DNA from 2 places in the Brevibacterium sp. CFH 10365 genome. Region 2 is predicted to be linked to the other one. Evidence: predicted binding sites of a transcription regulator. Region 2 holds the regulator's gene; the other holds the start of a gene.
What was found. The regulator HspR, encoded in region 2, represses chaperone genes until heat shock. The targets are predictions, from matches to a motif close to AAGTTGAGTCNNNNNGACTCAACTT.
Positions count from the first base shown of each region.

Region 1: the regulator HspR is predicted to act here: its motif matches at 1,661-1,685, upstream of FHG09_RS18910 (ATP-dependent Clp protease ATP-binding subunit).

Region 1 is NZ_VIGO01000013.1:36,634-40,006, reverse strand. Features, by position in the region: gene FHG09_RS18910 (ATP-dependent Clp protease ATP-binding subunit) at 1-1,642, opposite strand, end outside; gene FHG09_RS18905 (DUF3152 domain-containing protein) at 1,759-2,556, opposite strand; gene FHG09_RS18900 (VOC family protein) at 2,619-3,287, opposite strand.
Region 2 is NZ_VIGO01000003.1:237,470-240,842, reverse strand. Features, by position in the region: gene FHG09_RS07255 (DnaJ C-terminal domain-containing protein) at 122-1,135, shown strand; gene FHG09_RS07250 (heat shock protein transcriptional repressor HspR) at 1,150-1,590, shown strand; gene FHG09_RS07245 (DUF1206 domain-containing protein) at 1,622-2,497, shown strand; gene FHG09_RS07240 (LPXTG cell wall anchor domain-containing protein) at 2,642-3,373, opposite strand, start outside.

The DNA.
Region 1 (3,373 bases), on a different contig from region 2:
CGATCACACGGTCGTGGAGGACCTCTTCCATGTTCGCCAGACGCATCTTCTGGCTCTGCGTCATCCGTGCTGCCGGGATTCCGGTGGCGCGGGAGACCACATGAGCGATCTCCTGCTCACCGATGATCGCCTCGGCGGCAGCGGTCTGCGCGGCCTGCGCGTCCGGGTTCTCGGCGGATTCGATCCGGGCGGCCACCTCGTTGATCTCATCGCGGACACGACCGGCGCGCTCGTAGTCCTCGACCTCGATCGCGGACTTCTTCTCCGCTTCGAGCTCGGAGAGCTTGAGCTTGAGTGCGTCGATGTCGACGCCGGGACCGCGCCCCAGCGACATCCGGGCACCGGCCTGGTCGATGAGGTCGATGGCCTTGTCCGGCAGGAACCGGTCGGTGATGTAGCGGTTCGACAGCTCCACGGCGGCCCGGACCGCCTCGGCGGTGTAGGTGACCTCGTGGAACTCTGCGTAGCGGTCCTTGAGTCCGTCGATGATCGTCACCGCGTCCTCGACGCTCGGCTCGCCCACGGTCACCGGCTGGAAGCGGCGTTCGAGAGCCGAATCCTTCTCGATGGTGCGGTACTCCTTGAGCGTGGTCGCGCCGATCATGTGCAGATCGCCGCGGGCCAGGCGCGGTTTGAGGATGTTTCCGGCATCCATCGAGTTCGCTTCGCCGTTGCCGCCGGCGCCGACGAGGGTGTGGAGTTCGTCGACGAAGACGATCATGTCTCCGTCGTCGGCGATCTCGTTCAGTGCTCCGGTCAGACGCTCCTCGAAGTCACCGCGGTAGCGGGTGCCCGCGAGCATTCCGGGCATGTCGAGAGCGAGGATGCGCTTGCCCTGCAGCTGCTTGGGCACCTCGCCCGAGTGGATGGCCTGAGCCAGGCCCTCGGCGACCGCGGTCTTGCCGACACCGGCCTCGCCGAGGAGGACCGGGTTGTTCTTCGTCCGGCGGGCGAGGATCTCGATCGTCTGCTCGATCTCTTCCGAGCGGCCGATGACGGGATCGAGCTTGCCTTCGGCGGCGAGTTCGGTGAGGTCGGTGCCGAACTTCTCCAGCACGGATTCCTGACCGTCCTCACCGTCGGCGTCCGGACCGGGGTGCATGCCTGCGGCTTCGGCCGCCTCGGCACCGGCCTGCAGGGCTGCCTGCGTGACTCCCGCCTGCGCGAGGATCCGCCCGGCGGGCATCTCCTGATTGAGCACGAAGGCGAAGAACATGTGCTCCGGATCGATGTAGGTCGACCCGAAGGCCCGCGCCACCTGGTAGGCGTCGAGCAGAGCGCGCTGGGCAGAACCGGTCAGTGTGGGCGTGGAATCCGCCTCAGTGTCGGTGCTGGCCGGAAGGCGCTCTTCGACGCTGGCGGCGATGGCCTCGGGATCGGCACCTGCTTGGCGCACCGCGGAGATGCCGGGTTCGGAATCGACCATGGTGCGCAGGATATGGAGTGCGTCGACCTCGGACTGGCCGTGACGGCCCGCGAACTCCGCGGCCGCCTCGATGACTTCATGGCTGCGCTTGCTCAGCAGCCGGTTGATGTCGACGGAACGGCCTCGGCGGGCTCCGGTCTGTCCCTGGAGGAAACGAGCGAGGAACTCGTCGAACGAGTCTCCGCCCGAGCCTGCGGGTCCGAAGAATGTGGCCAAAGCTGACCTCCTCTTTCAAAGTTGAGCGTATACGACTCAATCAACAGGCGGAGGGTCGTTGTTATTCCCGAGGAGGCTGAGGCCGCCGTCACACGCAACGGCGGGCATGCGTGCGATCAGCCCTTCGATGGCCACCCGTTGGGTTTGCAGCCCTGCAGACCCTTCGTCTGCTGCTGCATGAGTGGGGCGGTCTGGCCCGGGCCGGGGCAGGATTCGTGGCCGTGGCCCAGCGCGTGACCGACCTCGTGGTTGATGAGGTACTGCCTGTACTGGACGATGTCGTCGAATTCGTCCGTGGCAGAAACCCAGCGTTTGGCGTTGAGGATGACGTTGGGCCCGTTGCGGCACGAGAGCTTGCCCAGAGTACGCAGGGGCAGACACATCTCGTCGACGGTGTCGGGGCTGGCGATGGAGATCATCGTGTCCTGGCCCTCGTCGACGAGCTCGATGGAGACGTCGTCGATGCCCTGCCAGCCGCGCTCGTCCTGCAGGGTCTTGATGATGAAGTCCCCTGCCTGGTCGACGTCGATGGGCAGGTTGTCTTCGACGCGGAGTGCGACCTTGAAGGTTGTGCCGTCGTCACGGTTGGGCCCGGCCTCCTCTTTCGGCCGGTCCCATTTCCCGCTGCCGTGCGTGTCGATATCGGCTTCGCTGACTCCTGCCGCGCCGGCGTCGTCGACGCTCGCGGTCTCGGTGGGCGTGGGCGACTCCGTCGGTTCGCCGCTCGGCTTATCACCTGCTTCACCGCTCGGGTCAGGCGATGCGACCTGTGTTTCGGCCGCCTGCGGAGTCGGTCGGGTCTCGTCTTCGGCTGCGGGTGCGCAGGCGCTCAGCCCGATGAGCAGCGAGGCAGCGGCAAGGGAGGTCAGGGCGCGGAGGCGTGGGCGGGAGGCGATGCGGGTTCGACTGAGCACGCCTGCGAGTCTAGCCGCAGCACGCGGCGCTGCGGCGGGTGAACTGCCGGTTTTCGGTGATGTCAGAACTCGAGGACGCCGCCGGGGCCGCGCAGACGCGCCCGCAGGCGGCAGTCGGGCCCTTCGACCACCGTGGTGTCACCGGCGCCGAGCTCCTCGAGCACCTGCCGCGCCGCCTCGGGCTCCGGGGATTCCACGCGGAATTCGAGCAGCTCGAGGGTGGGCAGGCCCGCCTCGGCGGGGTGGACGGATTCGCCCCAGTCGATGAGGAACGGCTGCGCACCCTCGTGCGGCAGCGGGGAGCGCGTGGTCAGTCGCCATTCGAGGCGGTCCCCCTCGGCGGTGTCGCGGGCCATGTCCTGGACTTCACCGAAGTCGATCCCGGCGGTGTTCGCGGCCGCGATCTTCGCGAGGAACGCTGGCGGGTGGATGGCCCAGGTCTGCAGGGTCGGCTCTGTGGCCAGATGTGCGTCGAGCGGCAGGGTGCCGTCGACGGTCGGCTCCTGTTGCGGGTCGGGGCCGAGGATCTCAAGGTAGGTGTGCGCTCCCTCCGGCCAGCCCGCAGGGGCGAGTCCGAGGAGGAAGTTCGCCGTCCCCCGCCCCGGGTGTGAGCCGCCGGGAACTGCGCGCAGCCCCGTGGCCGCCTCCACGGCAGCGACCCCGGCCTCGAGGTCGGGCACCGTGATGATGAGGTGGTCGAGTTCAGCGGGAATGGTGTTCAGAGCGTCCATGATCCACCCGGACCTTTCGAAATCAGCGTGTAGGCCTTCAGTCTCCCCCTCTTCGGCATCGAGGGCAATGATGTCGAGGGCGCAGC
Region 2 (3,373 bases):
GGCCGGGGGAGCCACCTCGGCGGCGGTCCGGATCTTCGGGGCATTGCCCCGGGGTGCGGATTGTGAGAGGACAAGTGAATACCGTGATGACAGGATTGATTGGAAGGAAAGGAGGTGCCAGGTGAATACCGGACCTCAGAATGATTGGTTCGACAAGGACTTCTACAAGACCCTCGGCGTCTCCAAGGATGCTTCCGATGCCGAGATCAAGAAAGCCTATCGCAAGCTCGCGCGCAAATATCACCCGGACGCCAACCCCGGTGATGAGAACGCCGAGGAGAAATTCAAGGAGATCGGCCAGGCCCACCAGGTGCTCTCCGACAAGGAATCTCGGGCACAGTACGATCAGGTCCGCGCGATGGGCGGCGGCGCCAGATTCAGTGCCGGCTCCGGCGGACCCGGCGGTGCTGCCGGCGGCGGATTCGAGGACGTATTCTCCGACCTCTTCGGAGGCGGCGGACGGACGCGGACCCGCACGACCTACGGCGGCGGGGGAGACGTCCCCCCGGACCTGGCAGATCTGCTCGGCGGATTCGGCGGAGGCTTCGGTGGCGGCGGATACGGCGGCTACCAGCCTCCGGTCAAGGGCGGCGACATCAAGTCGAGCACGACGCTGTCGTTCACCGAGGCCATCGACGGCGCCTCGGTGAAGCTGAACATGCCCGGCGGAAAGCCGCTGACCGTGCGCACCCCGATGGGGGTCAAGGACGGACAGAAGATCCGCCTTGCGGGCAAGGGCAAGTCCAGTCCCAACGGCGGTGAGGCCGGAGACGTGATTCTCACCGTGCATGTGAGTCCGCACCCTGTGTTCACCCGTGACGGTGAGAACCTGCGGATGGATCTGCCGATCAGCTTCGACGAGGCGGCCCTCGGCGCCGAGGTCAAGGTGCCGACCCTGGGCGGAATGCCCGTCAAGGTCAAGGTCGCACCGGGCACGCCTTCGGGGCGGACCCTGCGCGTGCGAGGCAAGGGTGTGAAATCGAAGAAGGGCACCGGCGATCTGCTGGCGACGGTCGAGATCGTGGCGCCGAAGAATCTGTCCAAAGAAGCCAAGCAGGCGGTCGAGTCGTTCAAGGCCGCCACCGAAGGTGAGGATCCACGCGCCGGCTTGCTGGACAAAGCCAAGGCCAGTTGAGGTGGTGAATCACAATGCACATTTCATCGAGTGCGGCGGTGTATGTCATCTCGGTGGCTGCGGATCTGGCGGGTATGCACCCGCAGACGCTGCGGCAGTATGACCGCCTGGGCCTCGTCATTCCGGAACGCACTGCGGGTCGGGGGCGGCGCTACTCCGGCAAGGACATCGCCAAGCTGCGACTGATCCAGCAGCTGTCGCAGGACGAGGGAGTCAACCTCGTCGGGATCAAGAAGATCATCGACCTGCAGAATCAGGTCGATGCGCTCAGGTCGCGCAATGAGGAGCTCGAGGACGAGGTTCGGGCACGCAGGTCGGCGCAGGAGCGCGATGCGCGTGTCTTTGCGGCCGGCACCATGGGCGGCGACGTCGTCTCGATCTCCAGGGGGCGTCGTCCGCAGGGCCGTCCCGAGCCCGGGGCACTCGTGCTGTACAACCGGTACCGACGCGGCTGACTGGAGCAGCAGCTGTGCAACACTGAACTTCATGAGCGACTCCGAGAAGTTCAAGCAGGTAGCCGATTCAGCCGATGCGGTGGCCCAGGAAGCCGCCGACAGTCGGTGGTTCGAACGGATAGCCCGCGCGGGCTTCATCGCGAATGGGCTGGTTCACGCCGTGCTCGGTGTCACGACCATGGCGATCGGGCTCGGCCGAGGTGGCGGTGAAGCCGACCAGGCCGGAGCCGTCGGACAGATCGCGGCGGAGCCCTTCGGCATGGTGCTCATCGTCATCTGCCTCGTCGGATGTGCGTTGATGGCGCTGTGGTGTCTGATCAACGCGTTCTTCGGTTCGGGCTCTCTGCGCGGAGCCGGGACCCGAGACCCGCAGCAGAAGCAGGGCCGACGTCGCTGGATCGACTTCCTCAAGATGCTCGGATTTGCCATCGCCTACGCAGCGATCGCCGCGACCTTCTCGCAGTTCGTCCTCGGCGGCGGAGCAGACTCGGGGAAAGCCAGTTCACAGGCATCAGCGACAGTGGCGAAAGCCCCGGGAGGCCTTTATCTCCTCATGGCGGTAGGTGCCGTCGTCGCGATTGCAGGTGTCGCCTTCTGCGTCAATGGATTGCGCCGCAAATGGGGCGCTGAGCTGCGCAGGCCCAACAGCAGCGTCACTCGTTTCGTGCTGGGGCTCACCGGCGTCGTCGGATACCTGGGCAAGGGGGTGACGCTGTTGTCGATGGGCATCCTCGTGGCGGTCTCGGCGGCGAACGGAGATCCGGGAAATTTCACGGGCATCGACGGGGCGTTGAAGGGGATGCGTGATCAGCCGTTCGGCCCGTATCTGCTGTTGTCCGTGGGAATCGGCCTCGTACTCTATGGAATCTTCCTTGTCCTGCGTTCCCGCTACGACCGGATGGAGTGAGCCGAGGCAGCTGGTGTCGGTGATCCAGCCCGCGGACAGGCAGCGCCTGAGCGGTCGACGGCAGGAACGAGAAGAGCGCGTACCCGATCGGGTCCGCGCTCTTCTCAGTCGGTCTTGAGCTCGTGTCAGCTCAGACGATCACTCTCAGATCTCAGCGGGATCCTGGGCGGCCTTCTTGCGGCGCATGGTCAGTGCGACTGCGACCCCACCGATGAGGAGGAGGCCTGCGCCGCCGACGAGGCCGGTCAGCTCGGTACCAGTGCGGGGCAGGTCGCCGCCGTTGCCGGCATCTCCGTTGTCGCCGTCGTCGTTTCCGCCGTTGCCATCTTCATTGCCGTCGCCGCCACCGGCGTTCGGGTCCTTCTCGACCGAGAAGTCGCCGGTCAGTTCGTCATCGCCGCAGGTGACGGTCACATCGTAGTCTCCGATGTAGGCCGAGGCGTTGGAGGCGCTGGTGCCGTAGACGTTGACGTTGGCCTTGCCCTCGTCGTCTGGCTGGACGGTCTTGTCGAAAGCGGTGACGTTCGACTCGCCCTCGGGGTTGACGAGGAAGCGGACGTCTTCACCGGGCTCGCAGTTCTCGACGGCGAGTGTGACGCCCTTGTCTTCCTTGACGAAGTCAGCAGGCGTGATGGTCTCGGGGGAGACGGTCAGCTTGGCTTCTTCAGCAGGAGTGGTAGGCTCTTCGGCCTCGTCTTCGGTGATGGTGAAGTCCTGAGCCGGGGAGTTGGTCTCGGACTGCTGGTCGACACCCCAGACGGCATAGTCGCCGGCCGGGAGCTCGCCTTCACCGTCGAACTTCAGAGTTGCGGAGACCTTTCCGTCTTCGTCGGCCTCGACTTCGAGGGTGGCGAAAGCGGACTGCGCGCCTCCGCC